Regions from separate parts of the Simiduia sp. 21SJ11W-1 genome, predicted to be linked through region 2. Evidence: predicted binding sites of a transcription regulator. Region 2 holds the regulator's gene; each other region holds the start of a gene.
What was found. Region 2 encodes sigma-54, which starts transcription at its own class of promoters, with help from an activator protein. Its sites were predicted from a motif close to TGGCACANNNNTTGCNNT; they were not measured.

Region 1 (7,767 bases), 1.8 Mb from region 2:
TGCGTTTACCTTCTTGCGGAAATCCGCCATCAGCGGGCTGTCTTCACCTTTGGAGAAGGGCGCGCCTTTGAGGATGTTCTCGCTATCGCTGATCACGTAGGGGAACACAAACTTGGGTGCAATAATGCCGGCTTTGGCGCGCTCATCGAGATTGGCAATGAGTTGTTTCATAACCTTGGGCAGTTTGTTCAGGCGGCCAATGTAGGCCTCGGCATCGCTCACTGAATCTACGCGGTGCTGGTTGATCAGAAAGCTTGGCACCATCGAGTGCATGCCGAACATCTGGTTCACCGGGTAGTTGTGCAACCGCCAGCGCTCGAAGGCGAGGTCTTGTTCCAGGTCGTCTTCCATCAGGCGGTAGCTCAGGGCGTTGTCTTCGCTGAGCTTGCTTTTATCCAGTGCACGCAGGCGCTTTAGCTGGTCGCGCGCCAGTGCGTAGCCCTCTTGTTCGTGCTCGGGCGAGAGATCGTCCCACTGGTCGTAGTTGGTTTTCATGCCCAGATACGTCTGGTAAATGGGGCTGCGCTCTACGCCTTCATTAAAGATGGTCTCAAACAAGGCCTCGGCTTTTGCGTCTTCGCTTTGTGCATCGGTGTTGGCGTGTGCGGCCAGGCTTAGCAGCAGGCCGCCGGTGGCACCGGCAATCAATTTAACAATGGGATTCATTGGATCCTCTGTATTATCGAGTGATGGGTTTTTGGTGGTACCAAACAGGCCGAGTATACGGAGCATTCGCCCAGTGGCCCAATAAACCCGTTGAGCCGACACTCGGGCAAGATGAATAGCACCCGGTTTTTAAGGCTTTCTATGGGGTTGATAGCCCCAATACCCTTCTTATTTTGGGCCACAATCCGTAAAATAGCGGCCGATCCCGGCGTTATACTGGCCGGCGGCTTTTTCGGATGGGTGTATTTTGGCCTGTTGCCCGAGAAAGCCCAGCAAGCTCACGATCGGTGCCCGGTACGCCGGCACTGTAAACCCGCAAGCTAAGCAAGATATTAAGGTGGATAAACATGGCTATTGAATTGCCCGCGCTTCCCTATGCAATGGACGCGCTTGCGCCCCATATTTCCAAAGAAACTCTGGAGTTCCATTACGGCAAGCACCACAAAACCTACGTGGACAAGCTAAATGGCATGATTCCCGGCAGCGAGTTTGAAGGCAAAAGCCTGGAAGACATCGTAAAAGCCAGCAGCGGCGGCGTGTTCAACAACGCAGCCCAGATTTGGAACCACACCTTCTACTGGAACTGCCTGAGCCCCAACGGTGGCGGTGCAGCTACCGGCGCTGTGGCCGAGGCCATCAACAAAGCCTTTGGCTCGTTCGACAAGTTCAAAGAAGAGTTCACGGCCTCAGCCGTTGCCAACTTCGGCTCTTCCTGGACGTGGCTGGTTAAAAAGGCCGACGGCAGCGTAGCGATTGTTAACACCAGCAACGCCGCCACCCCGTTGACCGACGACAGCGTAACCCCCATCCTGACGGTAGATCTGTGGGAGCACGCCTACTACATCGACTACCGCAACGCGCGCCCCAAGTACATGGATGCCTTCTGGGCACTGGTTAACTGGGATTTCGTGAACAAAAACTTCGCATAATTTCTGCAGGTTTTGTGTGTCAGATGCCGGGTTTAGCCCGGCATTCTTTTGTCTGGCGGTTATTCCTGTTATAAACAACCGCCAATCCCGCAACTTAGGGTGAGAACCCACGCATGAACGAACGCAAAGAACCTACCTTAGGCGCGCCTCATTCAGACGAGCCGCCGGCACGCAAGCCTACGCCCCGCCCGGCTCAGCCCAGTGGTGCGGCGCGCGCGCCCGACCCGCGCCCGACCCGCCCGCAGCCGAGCAGCCGCCCCGTGGCACCCAAGGCCAGCCAAACCCTGGCCACCATTGCGCTGTTGGTGGCCTTTGCCGGCGTGGCTGGCAGTGGTTACCTCGCATGGCAGTTACAGCAAACCCAGGTGCAAAGTGCCGAGATGCGCGGCCAGCTGGAAAGCCGCATTGCCGAGCTTGAGGGTCAGCTCAGCATGACCGAGGGCGAGGTGATGGAGTCTGCCGAGGCCTTCAAGGCCAAGCTTGTGTGGGCAGATTCTGAAATCAGAAAGCTGTGGGGGGTGGCCTACGATACCAATCGCAAAGCCATCGCCGCCAATACAGATGCCATTAGTGACCTGGAGAAAAAGCTCGCCAGCGGCAATGCCAAACTGCTGGCCGATGTGAAAAAGCAGCTCTCGGGTGTAGACAGCAAATTGCTCGCAACCCAAGCCACTGTGGACGATCAGCTCGATCGCCTGCACCGCCAGATTGAGAAGCTCTCCGGCATGGAGCAGCAGCTCAACAAGCTGCGCAATGATCTCTCGGGCCGTTTGAAAACCAACGAAGAAGCCATTAAAGCGATTGATATCTACCGCTTAACGGTCAATCGCGACCTGGTTACCCTCAAAGAGCAGGTTAACGCCCTGCAGGCCCGCTAAAACGCCCTTTAACCGGCCCGTTCAAGGGCCGGGTTCTGGCTCTGCTGCAGCTGGGCCACCAGATTCCAAAGATGCACTGCTTCATCAATTTCCCGCTGGCTGGGCCCGCAGGCGCCGCAGTGTTCGCAGCACACGGCGTGAGTGAGCAAATGGTGCACAAAGTGCAATTGCTGGCTGTGACAATAAGGGCAAGGTGACAAAGACGTTGCCATGGTGCTCTCCAATGGTTGGCGTTTTTATTGTGTTGTGTTTGTGGCGTGGGGGGCAGTTGGTGGTTGATGCCGGCTGCCGGGCTAAGTGGTTGGGGGAGGGGCGGCGTGCAGGTGAGTGGGGCAAACCTGCAGCGAAACGCCTGAGTGATGTGCGATTGGCCGGTGCCGGTAATCGGGTTGTACCCATTACCACCGGCGGCGAGCTTGCCATAAGGGCTCCGTCTCTTGGGTCGCTTTAACCAGTCTAGCCCCATATTTTGTGATTGCAATAAGCCTCTAACCCAAAATGTGCTGATACTTGTGTGTGATTGCAGATCACTCGCTAGATGTGGGGTATGGCAGCCCACTGCTTGCCCCCGGCGTTTTTCAGCTGCCTGCCATGGTGTAGAATTCGCCTCTATACCCCAGCCCATGACGAGAGCAGACACATGACCGTGATTCGCCAGGATGACCTGATCGAAAGCGTTGCCGACGCATTGCAATTTATTTCTTACTACCACCCCAAAGATTTCATTCAGGCGGTGCATCAAGCCTACGAGCGCGAGCAGAGCAAGGCCGCGAAAGATGCCATGGCGCAGATACTGATCAATTCGCGCATGTGCGCCACCGGCCACCGCCCGATTTGCCAAGACACAGGCATTGTCTCGGTGTTTTTGAAAATTGGCATGAACGTGCAGTGGCAAGGCGATATGTCGGTGGAAGACATGGTTAACGAAGGTGTGCGCCGTGCCTATAAGCACCCAGATAACGTGCTGCGCGCCTCGGTATTGGCAGACCCAGACGGCGCCCGTAAAAATACCGGCGACAACACCCCGGCCATGATCACCTACAAAGTGGTGCCGGGCGATAAAGTAGAAGTGCACGTGGTGGCCAAAGGCGGCGGTAGTGAAGCCAAAACCAAGTTCGCCATGCTGAACCCCTCGGATTCCATTGTGGACTGGGTGCTCTCGGTGGTACCGCAAATGGGCGCTGGCTGGTGCCCGCCGGGCATTTTGGGCATCGGCATTGGCGGCACCGCCGATAAAGCCATGGCACTGGCCAAAGAATCACTGCTGGAGCCTATCGACATTCAAGAGCTGCAAGCACGTGGAGCTACTAATCGCGCTGAAGAGCTGCGTTTGGAGCTGTTTGAAAAGGTGAACAAGCTGGGCATTGGCGCCCAGGGCCTGGGCGGTTTAACCACTGTGCTCGATATTAAAGTGAAAGACATGCCCACCCACGCCGCCAACAAACCCGTGGCCATTATTCCCAACTGCGCCGCCACCCGTTTAACCAAGTTTGTGTTGGATGGCTCAGGCCCCGTGCACCAAACGCCGCCGTCGCTCGACAACTACCCTGAAATTGCCTGGGAAGTGGGCGACAGCGTACGCCGGGTAAACCTGGATACCGTCACCAAAGAAGATGTGCTCCAGTGGGCGCCGGGTGAAACCATTTTGTTATCTGGCAAAATGCTTACCGGCCGCGATGCCGCCCACAAAAAAATGGTAGATTTAATTGCCAAAGGCGAGCCGCTCCCGGTAGACCTGAAAGGCCGCTTCATCTACTACGTGGGCCCGGTAGACCCGGTGGGCGATGAAGTGGTTGGCCCGGCAGGCCCCACCACTGCCACCCGCATGGATAAATTCACCCGCACCATGCTCGAGCAAACAGGTTTGCTGGGCATGATTGGTAAAGCCGAGCGGGGGCCTGCGGCCATTGAGGCCATACGCGATAACAAAGCCGTCTACCTAATGGCTGTAGGTGGTTCTGCCTACCTCGTATCGAAAGCCATTAAGTCGTCCAAAGTGCTGGGCTTCCCGGAACTTGGCATGGAGGCCATTTACGAGTTTGAAGTAGAAGACATGCCAGTTACCGTCGCGGTAGATACCAACGGCGAATCGGTGCACCTCACCGGCCCGAAAATCTGGCAGGCAAAAATTGAAGAAGGTGTGGTGGAAGTCAAATAATCTCTCACCCATAAAAAAAGCCCGGCAATGCCGGGCTTTTTTTATGGGTGCTGCATTACGCCTTTTTTGCCTGGCGGCGGGCAAAGCCCAAACCGATCAAGCCCAGGCCCAGAATGGCCAGTGAGCCGGGTTCTGGCACGCTGGTGGGAATGTCAATGAATACCATTGAACCGTAACCGCTCTTATCAGACGCTACATAAGTGCCCGTGCGCGCCATGCCGTTCGAGAAAATGGCGGTGGCAGTTGCACCGATAAATTGCGCACCGGTCAGGCCAAAGCCATCTGGGTTGCTGAAGAAATCGGTATCTACGCCAAAGCTGAACATTTCGCCGGCATCAAAGTGATCAAAGGTCACGGTGAGCGTGCTGGTGCCATCGAGTGCCGCGTTGGTGGGGAAGTGGTGACCCACTGCGTCGCCAGAGCCCAAGGTAAGCGGGCTTGAGCTTACACCTGGTGAACTATTGGTTGAGTCAAAAAACGCGGCGATGGGGGTTAGATCCCACGTGAGCGACACAATTTTCTCACCGGCATCCGAGGCATTGAAAAACTGGAATGCATCGTTGCTGCCGAAGGTGGTGCCATCAATAATTTGGCCCATAGCGATGGGGGTGGCGTTAGCCTGTGTGCTTAAGCCAACTGCTGCAGCCATTAACAGGCCCAGGGTTCCTTTTTTAAACATGTTCGTCATCCTTTAGTAGAAAATTAACAAGCACTCGCGTTAAAGCAAGAAGCGCACCAGTTTCCAATGCGGCGCCACAGGCTGAGGATTAGGCGAATTTTGCCCGTGCTTTGCGTTGAGTTTTTGTTAGTTGTCAGAAATGCCGACACAGGGGCGCGTGCAATTGGCGCGCTTTGCTTGATGCCTGCGGCCAAGGTTTCGCAATAGCACGCAGGTGTGGGCAGAATGCAGCATTAATTGCTTGTGCGGGGCTTGAATCAATCATATACCCTTGTAAATCAGTCTTTTTTTGTCAGGTGGTACGTTTGTGCCGCGGCATTTCCGGCGTAGAAATTGCGCGGCGCCTTGTAAACTCATCCAACACCCTCATTGGCATGGTTGCAGCTCAGTGATTAGGTTAGAAAAGTAGCATGCGATGGAATAGCTGCGATTTAAGTTAAGCCGAAAGTGCTGCGTTAAACGGATGGAGATTCGCGTTGAGCCGGCTGTGGTAAAGGTATTTGCCGCAGTACTATGGCTGCCAACTTACAGTGTGAATTGGGGAACTACATAAAATGCACAACTACATGAAATTTAAGCGCTACGTAACGCGGATGTTGGCCATGGTGATGGTGCTGGGTTTGAGCGCCTGTGTCATTAACGTGGGTAAAGACGGTGAATACCACAGCGATTGGGGTAAGCGCGAAGTTAAAAATCGCGATATTATTTCAAGCCTGGTGGTTGATACCCAAGAGGCGCTGGTGCGCGAACAATTGGGTAAGCCGGATTTCAGCGAAGGCTATAGCCGTGCTGATGGCCAGTATCGCGTGTTGTTTTATCGCACGCAGCGCCAACAAGAAGACGGCATTACCACCAAAGACGAGTGCACACCTCTGGTGTTTAAAAACGGCGTGCTGGTTGGTTGGGGTGAACCTTCATACAACGAAATTGTGAAACCCTGAGTATTTATACCCGCGCAATGCGTTAAGTTTTCAGTGTGAAACCGAACGGCCCACGCCCTGGCGTGGGCCGTTTTTATTTCAGGCGTTTGTTCAGCTGCCAGTAAGCTTCGCCCTGCTAGGCTGTTTGAGATTGTGACGCAGGTCGTGCGTTCGAGTGCAACGCTATTGCCAGGCCTGTGAAAATAACTCAGTGTCTAAACGGGAGGCCGTATGGGGGCAGCAACAAGAAATTTATTCATAGATAAGCCCGTAAGTGGCCTCATTGGCGGGCTGTTTTTTGGGCTTTGTGTGTTGGCTGAGCCTGCCCTTGCAGGAAGAGCCGGTTGGTCGCAGGCGGCACTTGTACATTCGCTAGAGCCCACCGCTCAGCGTCGCTATGTGCTGCGCGTGCATTTGGATGAAGCGCACAGCTGTAAATCTGGCCACAGCTATTTTCAGGATTACTCCGCCAACGGCGCAGGTTTTATATTCGACACCCTACTCATGGCCATGGCGCAGGAGTTGCCGGTGCAAGTGCACACCTCTGGCCGGTGCGAGCTCAATGGCTACGCAGAAATTACGGCCGTGCGAATTGCCCGCTAGGGGCTTGGGCATGGTAAATTGCAAAGCCTGTGTGGTGCTTACTAGACCGTGAGGAAGGGTTGATGAACATACTGGCGCTCGGTAAATCTGTGCAAGGGTTTTGGGCTGGCCGACTTTTGGCCGCACTGCTGGCGAGTGGGGCAGGTTTTTCACAGCTTGTTTACGCAGATGAGCAGGCCGCGCCCGTTACAAGGCCCACACCCATAAACCTGCATGCAATCACTCCTTCCACCCGGAATCCCCTGGAGGTGGTGCCTTTGGCCTCAGATGCCAATGCCAGCCAATTTCTGATTTTTATTGCCAATGAGGTGCGCCCGCACAAGCACTTAACCCACACTGAAACCATTTACGTATTGGCCGGGCGCGGTGAAATGCGGGTGGGTGATCAGCGCTTTGTAATTTCAGCTGGTGATTTTGTGCAGGTGCCGGTGGCTGCGGTGCATGGCGTGAAGGTGTTATCTGCAGAGCCACTGAAGGTGCTTTCGGTGCAGGCGCCAGAGTTTACTGGCGCCGACCGGGTGTGGGTAGAAGATTAGCCCAAACTACTTAACAGGTTGGCCGATTTTAAACACGCGGTACTGCTCGGGAATTTGCTCAATACCGGTAATCGGGTCTATCAGGTTTTTCAGCAGGCCATCGCCCACGCCGTAAATCCAGCCGTGCACCGAAAGCGCCTGGCCGCGGGCCCAGGCGTTTTGTACAACGTTGGTGCGGCTTACCTGCTGAACTTGCTGCATGACGTTTAATTCGCACAGGCGATCGACCCGCGCTTGCTGGGTGGGCAGCGTATCAATTTCCTCGCGGTTGGCGTAGTAGATGTCGCGGATGTTGCGAATCCACAGGTCTATCACTCCCAGCTGCTGATTTTGCAAGGACGCCGCCACGCCGCCACAGCCGTAGTGTCCTACCACCATGATATGGTCTACCTTCAGCA
Region 2 (7,767 bases):
CGCGTCTGACGCAAGCCCCTAATGCCGGGCGCCCTTTGTAGCAGTCCTTGTATCACTACTTGTAACAACAGGCGCCAACATTGCTCTAATGGCCTGAAGTTATTGATCGCGGTGAGGTGTTGCCTGTGAAGTTGTCTGCTTTTTACTGTATGTGTGCGCTGCTGGTTTCAAGTTGTGCCTCTGAATCCTTAGGCGGCGACAGCGACATGAGTGTGGCCCAGGCCAAGCGGCTGGTGGCCGAACAGCGTGCAATGGAGACGATTCCTGATGCCGTGTGGGCTGAAATGTTGCCTGCGCTTAGCTATAAGGTGTTGTGGCAGGGAGCCACCGAGCGCCCCTTCACAGGGCCTTTGCTTGAGGAAAAGCGTGACGGCGTGTACGTGACTGCCGGTTGCAAGTTGCCGGTATTTCACGCCCGGCATAAGTATGAATCCGGCTCTGGCTGGCCCAGTTTTTGGGAAGTGTTTAACCGGGAAAACGTGGTGCTCAAAAAAGATTTCAGCTGGGGCATGCGGCGTATGGAGGTGCTTAGCAAATGCGGCGAGCACTTGGGCCATGTCTTTGAAGACGGGCCCAAACCCACGGGCTTGCGCTACTGCATTAACTCGGCGGCGTTAGAGTTTATTCCCGCACAACGCGTGATCGAAAATGCGCCGGCCGGCGCCGATTAATCCTTGTATTTGGGCAGGCGCAAATCCCAAATGATGGCCGCGCCGCGCAAGCTGAAGGCCGCCAGCACACCAATGGCAATGGCCCAGTGGGTTGGCAGCGCCATTGCATTGGCAATGAGATAGGTGAGCGCACCCAAAAGGCTTGCCGACACATAAATTTCAGGTTCAAGTATCACCGGCATTTGATCCAGCAATACATCGCGCATAACGCCACCAAACGAGGCGGTAATCATGGCCATCGCCATAGCCACAAGCCATGCATCGTGCCATTGAAGGGTTGAGTGGGCGGCCGTAACGCTAAACAGCGCCATGCCGGCTGCGTCCATCCAGATTAATGCGCGGTGCTTGGAGGCTAAAATCGGGGCAAGGAAATAAGTCAGTGCGGCAGCGGCCACACACACGTACAAATACAAAGGCTCGGCCAGCCAGAAAATGGCGGGCTTGTTCAGCACTAAATCTCTCACGGTGCCGCCACCAAGGCCGGTTACCACACCCAGCAGAATAAAGCTCATGATGTCTTGGCGTTTTTCTGCCGCAGCCAACCCGCCGGAAATGGCGAACACAGCGCAACCTATGAGGCCTGCAAAATAGAGCGTGCTTTCAAAAAGCATCAGGCGCCTACGATACTGTCTCGCAAGCAGCGAAACAGTTTACGAGCGCTTGCCGGCGGTTTGCTTTTGGCGGCTTCCTGTTTGGCGGCCCGGGCCAATTGGCGCAGCTGCTGGCGGTCGGCGGCGGGGAAATCCAGTAAGAAGGCGTTGATGGCGTCGTCGCCTTCGGCCAGCATCCGGTCGCGCCAGCGCTCGGCCAGGTGTTGTTGTTGCACATGCTGCTCAGATACCTGGGTGAGCGCGTTATAGGCTTCTTCGATGGCCTCGTGGTCTGCCTCGCGCATCAGCCTGCCAATAAACTGCATGTGCCGGCGTTTGGCGTTGTGGGTTTTGATGCGGCCCATCTCCACAATGGCGTTGCGCAATAAATCCGGAAGCGGAATTTTTGCCAGGCGCTCCTTGTTGAGCTCGCACAGCTTGGCACCCAGCGCCTGCAGCGCCAGCATTTCCTTCTTGATTTGTGTGCGGCTTTTGGGCTGCTCTTGTTCAAATTCGTCTTCGAATTGATTGTCTTGCGTCATGGTGCCTTCCGAAGTGCTAGGGCCTGCGTGCAGCCTTTGGTACAAGTGGGGTTGGGCGCGCATGGTATCTAACTTGCGGCGCCAGTGACAGGGGCTATTCGCCTTCGCCGAAGCGGTCGTTTATGAGCTCGCACAGGGCGGCCATGGCCTCGTCTGCGTCTTCCCCTTCGGTGACCAGGGTGAGCTGGGTGCCTTTACTGGCGGCAAGCAGCATGAGCGACATCACGCTTTTGGCATCAACGCGCTTGTCGCCCACACCTGCCTGTATTTTGCAGCCAAAGCGCGCTGCCAGCGTGGCCATTTTTGCCGCCGCCCGGGCGTGCAGCCCAAGCTTGTTGATGATTTCAATTTGCCGTTCCATGCTCAGTGCCCGTGATTGGCCACCAACTCTCGGTGACGTAATTGCGCTTTGGGGTAGTCGGCCATCAGTTTTTTGTGCAATTGCTCGGCGATGTATACCGAGCGGTGCTGGCCGCCGGTGCAGCCGATGGACACTGTCATGTAGCTGCGGTTGCTGGCCTCGAATCTTGGCAGCCACTTGTGAATGTGCTGGTAGATGTCGTCTAGCATGAGGCTTGTGTCTTCCTGTGCCTCCAGGAAGTCGGCCACGCCTTGGTCCTGGCCTGTTTGCGCGCGCAGCTCGGGTTTCCAGTAGGGGTTGGGCAGGCAGCGCACGTCAAACACGAAGTCTGCATCCACGGGCACGCCGCGCTTGAAGCCAAAAGACATTAATTGCAGTGCCATGGTGGTTTCATCGGATTGACGCACCCGCACTTTTACCAGATCGCGCAACTGGTGCAGGGTTAAGTTGGTGCTGTCGATCACAAGATCCGCCAAATCCACCACTGGCTGTAGCAGTTCGCGTTCTTTTATAAGGGCATCGCGCAGTGCCACGCCGTCGCGACTGAGGGGGTGCTTGCGGCGGTTTTCGCTAAAGCGCTGAATCAGCGCGGGCGAGCGCGCATCGAGAAACATCACTTCAATGTGAATGCCGCTGTCGCGTGCGTGGGCAATAATCTGCGGGAACTTGGTCAGCTCGCGCCAGGCGTTTCGGGCATCCACGCTAATGGCAAACGATTGCTGGTCGGTGGGGTCTGCCTCCAGTTGCTTGACGAGTTCCGGCAGCAGGCGCAGCGGCAGGTTGTCAATGCAGTTGAAGCCTAAGTCTTCCAGCACGTGTAGCGCTGTACTTTTGCCGGCGCCCGAGCGGCCACTGACAACAATTAATCGCGGTGTGCTTGGCTCGGTGGGCATGGTGGCAGATTCCTTAGGCTGCAGTGAGGTGTTGCACTACCCTACTATAGAGCAGCTGGTCTGAGCCAGCACTGCGCAACTCTTCACGAAATTCCTCGCGCTGAAACAGCTCGGCAAGCCTGGCCAGTGTTTGCAGGTGATCGCCATCGGCATCTTCCGGCACCAGAAGTGCGAAAATAACGTCGACGGGTTCGCCGTCAATGGCGTCGAAGTCGATGGAGTGAGACAGTGTAATCAGCGCACCGGTGGTGGCCTCGCAGTTGGCAACCCGGCAGTGGGGTATGGCGATACCGTGGCCGAGGCCGGTGCTGCCCAGGCGTTCGCGGGCAACCAGGCTGCGAAAGAGGTCGTCGGCGGCGAGGGAGGGGATATCGTTAGAGATCAGGTCGGCCAGAATTTCCAGCGCGCGCTTTTTGCTGACGCCATCCACGCCGTGTTGCACACGGCGTGGGGCCAAGAGATTTTCAAACTGCATAAATTCAACGGTGGCTTCGAAGCTTTTCTTTGTGCTTGATAAGTTGGCGATCCAGCTTATCGGTGAGTAGATCGATGGCAGCATACAGGTCTTCGGACTGAGAGTCAGCGAAAAACTCGGCGCCACTGACGTGGACGGTAGCTTCTGCCTTTTGTCGCTGTTTATCAACACTCAAAATGGCATTGATGCTGGTTATTCGGTCGTGGTGGCGTTCGAGTTTTTCAAGCTTGGTGTTGACATAGCTTTTGATGGCGTCGGTCAGGTCGAGATGGTGTCCGCTGATGTTGATTTGCATTTGCTGCTCCTTTTGTCGCTGCGTTTGCGTTGCACCCGCCCCGCATTGGTGCAATACCGTTGCGGGGCACCAATACTCGCTTGCTAAATCAGTCGCTTTCGCTCATTCGAGGCCGCGATACCGAGAGACTCCCGGTACTTGGCGATGGTACGCCTGGCCACCTGAATGCCTTGCTCTTCTAAGAGCTTGGTAATTTTGCTGTCGCTCAAGGGCTTTTTGGGGTTCTCTGCGGCCACCAGCTTCTTGATGATGGCGCGAATTGCCGTTGAGGAACACTCGCCGCCTGAGTCTGTGCTCACGTGGCTTGAGAAGAAATACTTGAGTTCGTAAATGCCCTGGGGGGTGTGCATGTACTTTTGCGTAGTCACCCGGGATATGGTGGATTCATGCATGCCAACTTCTTCGGCGATGTCGTGCAGCACCATGGGTTTCATGGCTTCCGGGCCGTGTTCGAAAAAGCCCACCTGTTTTTCAACAATGCAGCTGGCCACCTTGAGTAATGTTTCGTTGCGGCTTTGCAGGCTCTTTAAAAACCAGCGGGCCTCTTGCAGGTTATCGCGCAGGAAGTTGTTATCTTTGCTGGTGTCGGCGCGCTTTACCAGCGACGCGTAGCCTGAGTTGATACGGATCTTGGGCGCGATATCTGGATTGAGCTCCACTAGCCACCGATCCTGTTTTTTGCTGACAAAGACATCCGGGACGACATACTCGGTTTCAGCCCGGCTGATACTCTCGCCCGGGCGCGGGTTAAGGGTTTGGATCAGCCCGATGGTTTCGGCAAGCTCTGATTCCTTGAGCTTACAGCGGCGCATGAGTTGCTTGTAATCGCGGCTGCCTAGCAGGGCCAAGTGATCCTTAACAATCAGTTTAGCAGCATCCAGAAAAGGTGTAGTGGCCGGTAGTGTGCGCAACTGAATCAGCAGGCATTCCGATAAATCCTGACCGCCAACGCCTGGCGGGTCGAATTGTTGCAGCCGGTGCAGCACCGCCAGTACTTCATCGTGTTCGAGGGGGTCATCTTGCAGATCGGCGTCTTGGCCCAGGCCCTCGGTTATTTCTTCCAGAGGTGAGGCCAACAGCCCGCTGGGCTCTATGGCATCGATGATGGCCATGGCAATCACCCGATCACGATCAGACATGGGCGTGAGGTTGAGCTGCCACAGCAAATGTTCTTGCAGGGTTTCGCCGCCGCTGTCGTCGCGCTCGTAGTCGCGATCGTCGTCCGATGCCGGGCCTGCGCTGGCGGGGCCCGAGGTGTAGATGTCGTCCCAGTTGGTATCTACCGGCAGGTCGTCTGGAATGTCGTTATTCCAGTCGGCATCCATCGAGGTGTCGCTGGTGGTGTCGGTTGCGGGGGTATCCGGGGCGTTGTCGTTTGCGTCTTTGCCGTCTGGCTGGGCAGATTGGCTGTTGTCTGGGTGGTCTGCGGCGTTATCGGCGCCTGTGTCATCGCCGTCTGCCATCTCGAGCATAGGGTTGGATTCCAGCGCCTCCTGGATTTCGGCCTGTAAGTCCAGTGTCGACAATTGCAGCAGCCGGATGGCCTGTTGCAACTGCGGCGTCATGGTCAGCTGCTGACCGAGTTTTAGCTGTAGAGATGGCTTCATGGGGTAATGACTTACATCCTCTTGGTTGCTGCCCAAAACGTGGCCTTAACTCCAGCGGGCGCAACCTAAGTGTAGTCATCCGGCAATAGCGAGGCAATATTGACAAGCAAGCACCATGCCTTTATGGGTGATTTAAGGTTGGCGCGTAAAGCGTTGTTGTTCTGCGCGCCAGTGCGGTGATGTGCAGGCCTAGAGGGTGAACTGGTCGCCTAGGTACACCTCGCGTACCCGCTGGTTGGCGAGCACCGTGCTGGCATCGCCCTCGGCAATAATGTGGCCTTCGCTAACGATGTAGGCCTTTTCGCAGATGCTGAGGGTTTCGCGTACATTGTGGTCGGTAATCAGTACGCCGATGCCGCGATCTTTAAGGTGCTTGATGATGCCTTTGATATCGCCCACGGAAATGGGGTCGACTCCGGCGAAGGGTTCATCCAGCAAAATAAACCGTGGCTCGGTGGCCAGGGCCCGGGCAATTTCCACCCGACGGCGTTCGCCGCCCGACAGCGCCATGCCCAGGCTGTCGCGGATGTGGGTAATGTGAAACTCTTCCAGCAAATCTTCCATGCGCGCTAAGCGCTGTTTGCGGTTGAGCTCTTTGCGGGTTTCCAGAATGGCAAGAATATTGTTGGCCACGGTGAGTTTGCGAAATACCGAGGCCTCTTGCGGAAGATAGCCGATGCCCGCCCGTGCGCGCCCGTGAATGGGCAGGGGGGTTAAGTCCTGATCGTCGATGCTCACGCGCCCGGCATCGCTTTCTACCAGGCCCGCAATCATGTAAAAGCAAGTGGTTTTGCCGGCGCCATTGGGGCCCAAGAGGCCCACTATCTGGCCGCTGTTTACCTCCATCGATACGTCGATTACTACCCGGCGGCCCTTGTAGCTCTTGGCCAGGTTCAGTGCTTGCAACTGGCTCATTGGTCTTTTTGCTCCGCGGGCGTGCGCTTTTGAGGCTGCAGAATAACGTTGACCCGCTCCTTGCTATCGGTACGGCGGCCGGCCTCAACGGTGGCCAGGTGAATGTTGTAGTTGATTTGATCACCGGTGATCAGTGAGCCGTCTTGCTCTACGCGGGCTTTGCCTGTGATGGTGAGCTTTTCATTACCCACTTCGTACACCAGTAATTCGCCGCGGGCTTTTACCAGTGGCTTATCGATCTCGGGTTGCTGTTGAAAGTGGGCCGGTGCACCGGTGGCTACCACGCGGTAAACCTCGTTGTTCTTGCTGTAAAACACGGCTTTTTCAGCCTCGATGTAGATGCTGCCCTGTTCAATGACGACGTTACCCACATAAGTTAGAACGCCCTTTTTTTTATCTAGATCGAAATCGTCCGACTTGATGTTAATGGGCTGATCGCGATCGGTGGGCAGCGCTTGTGCCAATGGTGTAACCATCACGGCCAAGGCGGCAAGGGCGAGCCAGGCGTGGCTGCGGCGCGGGTTATTGTGTTTCATAAGTGCCTGTGACTCCGCGAGTAAGTTTAAAAGTCTGGGTTTTGATATTGGCGTTCAGCGCATTGCCGTGGGTAATGCCTTGGGGCGAAAGTATTTTCACCGGCTGATCCGTTTCAGCCACCTGGCGCTTGGTAAAGTAGATCAACTTTTCTGTAAAGAGTTCCGTGGTGCCCTCAACCGGATCCTGTTGAAACAGGTGTACGTTGCCGGTGAGTTCAAGCCGGTCATCCTTGTTGGTTGCGCGCGCTCGATCGGCCACAATAATCCAGGGCGCCTGATCGGGATTATAGATTTCAGCGCGCAGCTGCTCTACCAGGGTGAAATCTTTGTTGCTGGCCTTGCCGGCGGGTTGGTAGTGATCGGCGCGCACGCCGGTCACGCGCCGGCTTACCTTGCCGGCTTCATCGTAATGAACGCTCACGAAGTCGGTCATGAAAAATGCCGGTGCCTGTTGCTCTGCATCTTTTGGGGGCTGCTCGAACAGGCGTGTAGAGGGTGTCTCCACCATAAACAGGTAGATGAACACGATCAGGGCAACAATAACGGGCAGTAATTTTTTAAGTTTTGCCAACGCTGTTTTCCTTTGTGCGCCAGGATTGAGTGAGAGCGGGCCGTGGCCGGCTTCAGCCTGTGTATTTAGCCAGTAGCGCTGCGTGCGTGCCTTGTGCCTGCATGATGAAATCGCAGGCTTCACGCACGGCCCCTTCGCCGCCGTTGCGCGCACTTTGCCAGTGGGCGCGGGCTACCACATCCGGGTGAGCGTTGGCGGTGGTCATGGCCAGGCCCACTTTTACCATGCAGGTGAGATCCGGATGGTCGTCACCCATGAAGGCGATTTGCTCGAGCGCAAGCGGCAGGTCTGTGAGGATTTCCTGCAGGGCG
Region 3 (7,767 bases), 770 kb from region 2:
GGAATCCGTGCGCCAGCAACAAGCACAGCACTATTTGGGCAACGGGTTTTACCGCATTACCGATGTGGCAGCCATGCTCGGGTTTTCCGAGCTTTCGGCCTTTACCCGCAGCTTCAAGCGCTGGTTTGGGGTAAGCCCGCAAACCTGGCGCGCCAGGCACCAACGCCAAATTGCACCTGCCATGCACAAATGACCCGGCCCGTCTCAATGGGCATTCTGTTCACCCTAAATTAACGATTCTTTAGGCAATTCATACTAGGAGGTACAGAATTGTTAAGGTAACCTTGCCGCTCATAACCCTCAGTAAACCGTCATCGAAGGATGCGTCTATGTCTTCCCGTACACCGCTAGCCCAAGCACTGCGCTGGATTTGCGCGGCAGGCTTGCTCACCAGCCTGCCATTTGCCCAGGCCGACACACTGAACGACATCTACCAACAGGCCGTTGAGAACGATCACCAGATCAAAGCCGATGCCGCAGCCTACCGCAGCGCGCGCGAAGCCAAAAATATCGGCCTGGCCAACTTGCTGCCACTGATCACCGCCAACGCCAGCTACAGCAAATCCGATTTGGATGTGACCCAGGTGGGTGTACCGGAAGTATCCAACACAGAAACCACCAGCTGGGGCGCCACACTCACCCAGCCGCTGTTTAACATGGCCGCCTGGTTTGGCTACCAGCAAGGCGTGGATTTAACGGACAAAGCCGAAGCCGACTTCAGCGCCGCCCAGCAGGATTTGATTGTGCGTGTGGCCACGGCCTACTTTAATGTGCTGCGCGCCATCGACACGCTGGAAGCCTCTATTGCCGAAGAAAACGCCAACTCGCACCAGCTTGCGCAAACCAAACAGCGCTTTGAGGTGGGTTTAACGGCCATCACCGATGTACACGAAGCCCAGGCTTCGTACGATATTGCCACGGCACAAACGCTCACCGCGCGCGGCAACCTTGGCATTGCCTTTGAAGCCCTGGAAGTATTAACCGGCAAGGCCCACAACACCATTGCGCCGCTGAAAGAAGATTTCCCCGTGCGCAAACCGCAACCCGAGACACGCGCCGACTGGGTAGAGTTTGCCTTAAAAAATAACTACCAGCTGAAATCTGCCAAGCTCGCCGCCGAAGCATCACGCCGTGGTGCGCAAAGCGCCCGCGCGGCCCACTACCCCACCGTAAGTGCAAGCATTGGCTATAGCGATTCAGATAGCGACAACCTGGAAAACGCCCTGCTCGATCGCGCCAGTAACGGCACCACGGCAAGCGTTAATCTTTCGGTGCCGATTTTCGCAGGCGGTGGCACCAGTGCGCGCTCGCGCCAGGCCTATGGCACGGCCATGCAAGCCGAAGAGCTGTACAACAAAGCCATGCGCGACACCATTCAACAGGCGCGCTCGCTGCACTTACTGGTAACCACCGATGTCGCACGGGTAGCCGCGCGCAAGCAGGCCATTACCTCAAGCTTGAGCGCGGTTTCAGCAACCCAGGCGGGCTATGAAGTGGGTACCCGCAACCTGGTAGACGTACTGCAAGTACAACGCACCCTCTACCAGGCGCGCCGCGACTATTCCAACGCCCTGTACGACTATGTGATTAACCAGTTCCAGCTGAAAGCGGTAGCCGGCAATTTAACGCCCGCCGATGTGGTGCAAATCAACGAGTGGCTTGATGATTTGGCCGCAGTTAACCGCGCCAAGTACGAACAGTAAACCCGTTTACTGCCCGCAACACCCTACGGCCAATCAAGCCCCGCTTGATTGGCCGTGTTTTTTTGCCGCAAAAATTCTCGCAAGCCTTTGCTCCCAAGGCGCTATTTGTGCAGTAGCGCTTTTAAAAAACGCGAACGGTCGCACACATCAAACCTGAAAAGTTTGCGCAGAAAGTGAAATGAAAAATGTGTGGCTTGGCTGAAAAATGCGCCACCAAAAACCCATGCCCGTTGCGGCAATCTAATGCACTGAAAGTAAATACCGGCAGCCAGTTCCGGGCGACTCAGGCAACAGCATTTCACCCAATGCCACAAGCCAGCGGCAACGCGGTTTAGGGCAAGGTTCACTCACGTAAAAGCCAACCAATGCTCAGCACATAACGGCTACCCATTAAAATTTTACTCACAGAGTGGGCAGCGACATCCGGGCGAAATATTTTTATTCTCCGGGTTTCGAATATGGGCTTTGAACACGTGAAGCGCCCACAGCTGTCCCACAAATCTACAGGCATGGAATATGGGGCGGAGTTGTGACCGTCACCCGCATGGACGCGGGTGTCGAGACTACATGGATGTATTTACGTCGTGTCACAAACTTCGCCCCAGATTTCATGTCCAGATATCGCTTAGAAACTCTGAGATATAGGTAGTATCAACGTCTGCCTTCCATGGAAACTTAAACTATGGGACAACAGTGGTGAAATCCCCGCCTTTTTTGGCCTTTTTTAACACAATATTTAGGCGGTAATGGCGGCCACTGGGCACTGCGTCTGTATGCTCGGGTATCTCACTGCCCTGGGGGAATTTCAGTAAATACATATCGAAGGCAACTGGCCAACGGGCGCCGCCAAGAAACATTTTGTGGTAGCCCGTTGCTTGCCTGCCGCGCTGCCATTTGAATAATTCGCTCAAACTCATGGGCAACCGATTTTCCTATTTAGAGCCTTCACACCAGCTGATCTATTTCCGCGAGCAGCCGGGCCAGCGCGCCGCGATTGGCTTCTGCCACCGCTTGCGCGGCCAGGCCCATACGCGCGCGGTGCGCCTCACTGCCGGCGAGCGCGACTACCGCCTCGGCCATTGCATCGGCGTCACTCACTGTTTGCAGCCCGCCTGCGTCTATCATCAGGCGCGACACTTCGGCAAAGTTAAAGAGGTGTGGCCCGCACAACACGGGCCTGGCCCAGGCCGCGGGTTCAATCATGTTGTGGCCGCCGGTGGGCACCAGCGAGCCGCCCACAAAACACAGATGCGCCGCGCCAAAAAAAATCAGCAGCTCGCCCATGGTATCGCCCACCAATACATCAAAGCTCGCCTCGGTGCGCCGGCTGCGCCGCTGGGTGTGCCAGCCTGCCGCCTCACACAGGGCAGTTACGCGATCAAAGCGCTCCGGGTGGCGCGGCACCAAAATCAATCGCAGCGCCGGGCACTGGGTGCGGGCCTTGGCAAAGGCGGCCAAAATAATTTCATCTTCACCTTGGTGGGTACTGGCGGCCAGCCACAGTATTTCATCGCGCGGGGCCCAATCCTGGCGCAGTACGGCCGCAGCTCGTCGCTGGGCCTCGGTGAGGGTGAGGTCGAATTTGATGGAACCTGTAATGGTGATTTTCTCAGGCGCAACGCCGAGTGCGCGAAAGCGTTCGGCATCGGGGGCTTGTTGGGCCGCCACTTTGCTCAGCCGCGCAACCATCGGCCGGGTGAGGCCACCCAAGCGCTCATAACCGGCCGCAGAGCGGGCGGATAACCGGGCATTGGCAAGCAACACCGGCACCTGGCGGGCGGCGCAGGCTGCCAGCAAATTGGGCCAAAGCTCGGTTTCCATCACAATTAGCAACGCAGGCTGCACGCGGCTGAAAAACCGCCACCAGCAATCGGGCAGGTCGTAGGGCAAATACACGTGCGATACGGTTGTGCCCAAGGCGCTTTGCACGCGTTCGGAACCGGTGGGTGTGGTGGTGGTAACCAGCACCCGGTGATCGGGGTAGCGGGTTTGCAGCGCGCGAATCATGTCGAGTGCAGCCAGGGTTTCGCCCACGCTCACAGCGTGCACCCAAATCACCGGGCCCGCGGGCAGCTCGCCCGTCAGGGCAAAGCGCTCGCCCCAGCGCCGCCGGTAGGCCGGTGCCAGGCGCGCACGCCACAAGAGCCGCAGGGCAATCACCGGCAGGGCCAAATACAAAAACAGTGTGTAAAACGCGCGCATCATAGTGGGGGCAGTGGCTGACAAAGGCGCAAGCATACCGAATGCCGCAGCCTGCCACCACGGCGGCGGGGCAGCCGGGCCTGAGCCTTTGCCGTATAATTCGCGAAATTTTGTACGGAAGCGCCCATGACAGTGCAGCAACACCATTTCGATACCCTCATCATCGGCGGCGGCGTGGCGGGCCTGTGGCTGGCCAATCGGCTGATGCGCGCGGGGTACAACACCTTGCTGCTGGAGCAGTCGGGCCTGGGCGATCAGCAATCCATGGCATCCCAAGGCATGATTCACGGCGGCGTAAAATATGCGCTCACCGGCAGCCTCACCGGCGCCAGTGAAGCCATTGCCGATATGCCCGCCCACTGGGCGGCCTGCCTTGCAGGCAAGGGCGACGTGGATTTAACCGGTGCTCGGGTGTTATCTGAACACTTTTACATGTGGGCAAGCCAGAGCGTCACCTCACGCATTACCACCTTTTTTGCCAGCAAGGCACTGCGCGGGCGTGTGGATGCCCTGCAGCCGAAAGATTACCCGCCACTGCTGGCGGCCGCCGGGCGCAAGTTCGACCTCTACAAGCTGGTAGATCTGGTGTTAGACGTACCCAGCGTGATCCAAACGCTGGCGGCCAACCTCGAAGGCCGCTGCCGGCAAGTCGATTGGGCGCACAGCCGTTTGACCGAGGGCCCGGAGGGCGTTTCGGTGATTACCGAACACCAGGGGCAAACCCATCAAATTAACGCCAGGCGAGTGATATTTACCGCCGGGCGCGGCAACGAACAGCTGCTGGCGGCCGCCGGCTGCAGCCAGCCCCGGATGCAACTGCGCCCGCTGCAACAGGTGATGGTTAAGCACCATTTGGGCTACAGGTTTTACGGCCACTGCCTGGGCGCCGATAAAACCCCAAGGCTCACCATCTCAAGCCACCCCTGCGCCGATGGCGCCACTGTGTGGTACCTGGGCGGCAGCCTGGCCGAACAGGGCGTGCAAGACACCCCGGCCCAACTGATTGCCCGCGCGCAACAGGAATTGGCCGAGCTCATGCCTTGGGTGGATTTATCCCAGGCGCAATGGGCCACGTTGAGCGTTGATCGCGCCGAGCCGCGCCAGCGCAACTTCGCCCGCCCCGATCAAGCCTTTGCCGCACGGGCACAACGCACAGACGGGCGCGCCAGCAACATACTGGTGGGCTGGCCCACCAAGCTCACACTGGCCCCGAACATGGCCACAAGCCTGCTGCAATTACTTGAGGCAGACGGCATTGCCCCCGCCCACCGCCAAAGCCCCGTGGCATTTCTGCCGGCCGCCCCCATTGCCCCCACCCCGTGGGATACCGCCTTCCCCACCACCGAGGCACAACAATCATGATGCAACGCCCCTTTGGTTCCACCGGTATCGAGGTAAGCCCCATTGGCCTTGGCACCGTCAAGCTTGGCCGCAATCAGGGCGTGAAATACCCTAAAGGGTTTGAGCTGCCCAGCGACGCCGAGGCACTGGCACTCATTAATTTAGCGCGCGAGCTGGGCGTAAATTTAATCGACACGGCCCCCGCCTACGGCACCAGCGAAACGCGCCTGGGCCACCTGCTTAAGGGCCAGCGCCAGCAATGGGTTATTTGCTCGAAGGTGGGCGAGGAATTCAGCAACGGCGAATCGCATTTTGATTTCAGCGCAGCCCACACACGCCACAGCATCGAGCGCAGCCTGCAGCGGCTAAACACAGATGTAATCGACATAGTGCTGGTGCACTCCAACGGCGATGACCTGCACATTATCGAACAAGAAGGCGCGCTGGAGCAGCTGGCCGAGCTCAAGCGCGAAGGCAAAATCCGCGCCTTTGGCATGTCTACCAAAACCGTTGAGGGCGGTTTAAAGGCTGCACAAATTGCCGATGGCGTGATGGTGACCTACAACCTGAACGAGCAGGCCGAGCGGCCCGTTATCGACTACTGCCACAGCCACCAAAAAGGCGTATTCATTAAAAAGGCGCTCGCCAGCGGCCATCTGTGCAACGGCCAAAGCGCGGATCCTGTGCAAGCCAGCATGGATTTCGTGCTGCAAACTGCAGGCGTTACCAGCGCCATTGTAGGCACCATCAACCCGCAGCACCTGCGCGATAATCTTGCCCGTGCGAACAAGGCGCTAGAGTGCTAGCGCGCGCCGATTTTCTTAACGTCGATTTTCTTAACGTCGGTTTTCTTAACATAGGCGCCAAACGTCGAGTGGCGAGAAAAGCGTAAGCCATTGAATTAATTAGATTTTATTTTTCGGGAACACTTTTTGCGTTGAAATGGGCGACACAGCTACCCGGCGGTAGCTCGGCAACCCTACAAATTCGCGAGGCAAGAAAAATGAAACGGATTCTCGTCGCTTGCACACTGGTTTTGGCGGCCGCGCAGGTAAGCGCAACCCCCATAAACTGTGCTGACACCAGCAATAACTACATGTCTATGAGCGATACCCAGGCCATGAGCTGCCTGGACGCAGGCACCGGCAACATCAGCGGCAACCCCGCCACCGATGCCTTCCTGCTGGCCACCAGCGACCCTTGGGTATTGAAAAGCAAAGACGATGTAGACACAGCGCTCGATCCCTTCGACCCGTTCAATATCAACTTTTCCATCGTGGCCGGCGCCAACAAATCCAGCACCGGCACCTGGAGCTTCGACAGCGACTTCTGGAACCACTACGAAGATGCCGCACTCGGCTTTAAGTTCGGCACCGGCGGCCAGCCAGACGAGTGGTTTGTATTTGAAATCCAGCAGGGCGTCAGCAGTGGCGACTGGGCCTTTCACAATGTGTTTGGCAAAGGCGGCGGCTTATCTCACATAAACCTTTACGCCTCTAAAATGGTCACCAACCTGCCAGAGCCCAACAGCGCCTTGTTAATGCTTTTTGGCGCCTTGATGCTGGCCGTTGCGCGCCGCAAAACCGCGCGCAGTTGAGCTGTAAATTACCGAAAGGCCGGGCAGCAATTTAGATGCGAGCGACTCATTGTTAGTTGCGCGTTGCTAGCCCCGCCGATTAAGCGGCCGCTGTATTAAGCGGTTGCTGACTTAGCCGGTTGTCTTGGGCGGTTGCGTGCCCAATGGCGTGGGCACTTAATTCTTTTTCACATACTGGGTGAGGATCACAATACGCTGGCCCTCCACCTTGCCTTCTATGTGCTCGGGGTTATCGGCCACCAATGAAATACCGCGCACGGCAGTGCCGCGCTTGGCGGTGAAATTCGCGCCCTTAACGGGCAAATCTTTGATGAGCGTCACGCTGTCGCCGGCGCTTAACACATTGCCGTGGCAATCTTTGTGCACCACCGACTGCTGGGCTGCCTGCGCCTTGGCCCAGCTTTCAAGCTCGGGCGCTAAATACATCACATCCAGCAGCTCTTGCGCCCAGTGGGCATTCGTTGCCAGCACCTGCAATTGCCGATAGGCCTGCACTTGCACGGCACCCACGCTGCTCCACATGGCATCGTTCAGGCACCGCCAGTGATTTTCATCGAGTGCCTCATTGCCGCCCAATTGGTTGGCACAGGTGGCGCAGGCCAGAATTTGGCGATCCGAGTTGGCCGCCGCATCCGGGCCCACTTCCAGCGCGCTCAGGTTTTCGGTTGCTTTGCACAATTCACAACAGTCGCTGCGCGCTTGCAGCGCGACCAATACAGACATAACACACCACCCAAAAGCGCAAGTATACCAGCAGCCAATGCCGCTAGATGCCCGCAAACTCCATTGCCGCCTGTTCAACACAAAGCGCATGGCGGCGCGCCAGTGCCTGTTGATCGCGGTCGTAGCCACCACCAATAACAGTGGCAATGGGCACCCCCGCCTCGCGCGCCTGGCGCAATACATCGCGATCGCGCGCGGCAA

Region 1: the regulator sigma-54 is predicted to act here: its motif matches at 5,352-5,369, upstream of L1F30_RS13890 (PEP-CTERM sorting domain-containing protein).
Region 3: the regulator sigma-54 is predicted to act here: its motif matches at 6,168-6,185, upstream of L1F30_RS01210 (PEP-CTERM sorting domain-containing protein).

The regions. Positions count from the first base shown of each region.
Region 1 covers NZ_CP090959.1:3,180,061-3,187,827, reverse strand. Annotated here, with positions in the region: gene L1F30_RS13920 (DUF885 family protein) at 1-666, opposite strand, end outside; gene sodB (superoxide dismutase [Fe]) at 1,014-1,595, shown strand; gene L1F30_RS13910 (hypothetical protein) at 1,709-2,473, shown strand; gene L1F30_RS13905 (Lar family restriction alleviation protein) at 2,482-2,685, opposite strand; gene L1F30_RS13900 (hypothetical protein) at 2,697-2,924, shown strand; gene L1F30_RS13895 (fumarate hydratase) at 3,114-4,631, shown strand; gene L1F30_RS13890 (PEP-CTERM sorting domain-containing protein) at 4,687-5,310, opposite strand; gene L1F30_RS13885 (DUF3192 domain-containing protein) at 5,877-6,251, shown strand; gene L1F30_RS13880 (hypothetical protein) at 6,462-6,833, shown strand; gene L1F30_RS13875 (cupin domain-containing protein) at 6,896-7,369, shown strand; gene can (carbonate dehydratase) at 7,376-7,767, opposite strand, start outside.
Region 2 covers NZ_CP090959.1:1,027,920-1,035,686, forward strand. Annotated here, with positions in the region: gene L1F30_RS04510 (YhdP family protein) at 1-22, shown strand, start outside; gene msrB (peptide-methionine (R)-S-oxide reductase MsrB) at 126-671, shown strand; gene L1F30_RS04520 (trimeric intracellular cation channel family protein) at 668-1,282, opposite strand; gene yjgA (ribosome biogenesis factor YjgA) at 1,282-1,803, opposite strand; gene L1F30_RS04530 (HPr family phosphocarrier protein) at 1,898-2,164, opposite strand; gene rapZ (RNase adapter RapZ) at 2,167-3,057, opposite strand; gene L1F30_RS04540 (PTS sugar transporter subunit IIA) at 3,071-3,532, opposite strand; gene hpf (ribosome hibernation-promoting factor, HPF/YfiA family) at 3,537-3,827, opposite strand; gene L1F30_RS04550 (RNA polymerase factor sigma-54) at 3,911-5,434, opposite strand; gene lptB (LPS export ABC transporter ATP-binding protein) at 5,624-6,349, opposite strand; gene lptA (lipopolysaccharide transport periplasmic protein LptA) at 6,346-6,885, opposite strand; gene lptC (LPS export ABC transporter periplasmic protein LptC) at 6,872-7,456, opposite strand; gene L1F30_RS04570 (HAD family hydrolase) at 7,509-7,767, opposite strand, start outside.
Region 3 covers NZ_CP090959.1:253,397-261,163, reverse strand. Annotated here, with positions in the region: gene L1F30_RS01235 (AraC family transcriptional regulator) at 1-193, shown strand, start outside; gene L1F30_RS01230 (TolC family outer membrane protein) at 330-1,703, shown strand; gene waaA (lipid IV(A) 3-deoxy-D-manno-octulosonic acid transferase) at 2,649-3,908, opposite strand; gene L1F30_RS01220 (FAD-dependent oxidoreductase) at 4,032-5,267, shown strand; gene L1F30_RS01215 (aldo/keto reductase) at 5,264-6,052, shown strand; gene L1F30_RS01210 (PEP-CTERM sorting domain-containing protein) at 6,250-6,843, shown strand; gene L1F30_RS01205 (alkylphosphonate utilization protein) at 7,000-7,566, opposite strand; gene L1F30_RS01200 (histone deacetylase) at 7,610-7,767, opposite strand, start outside.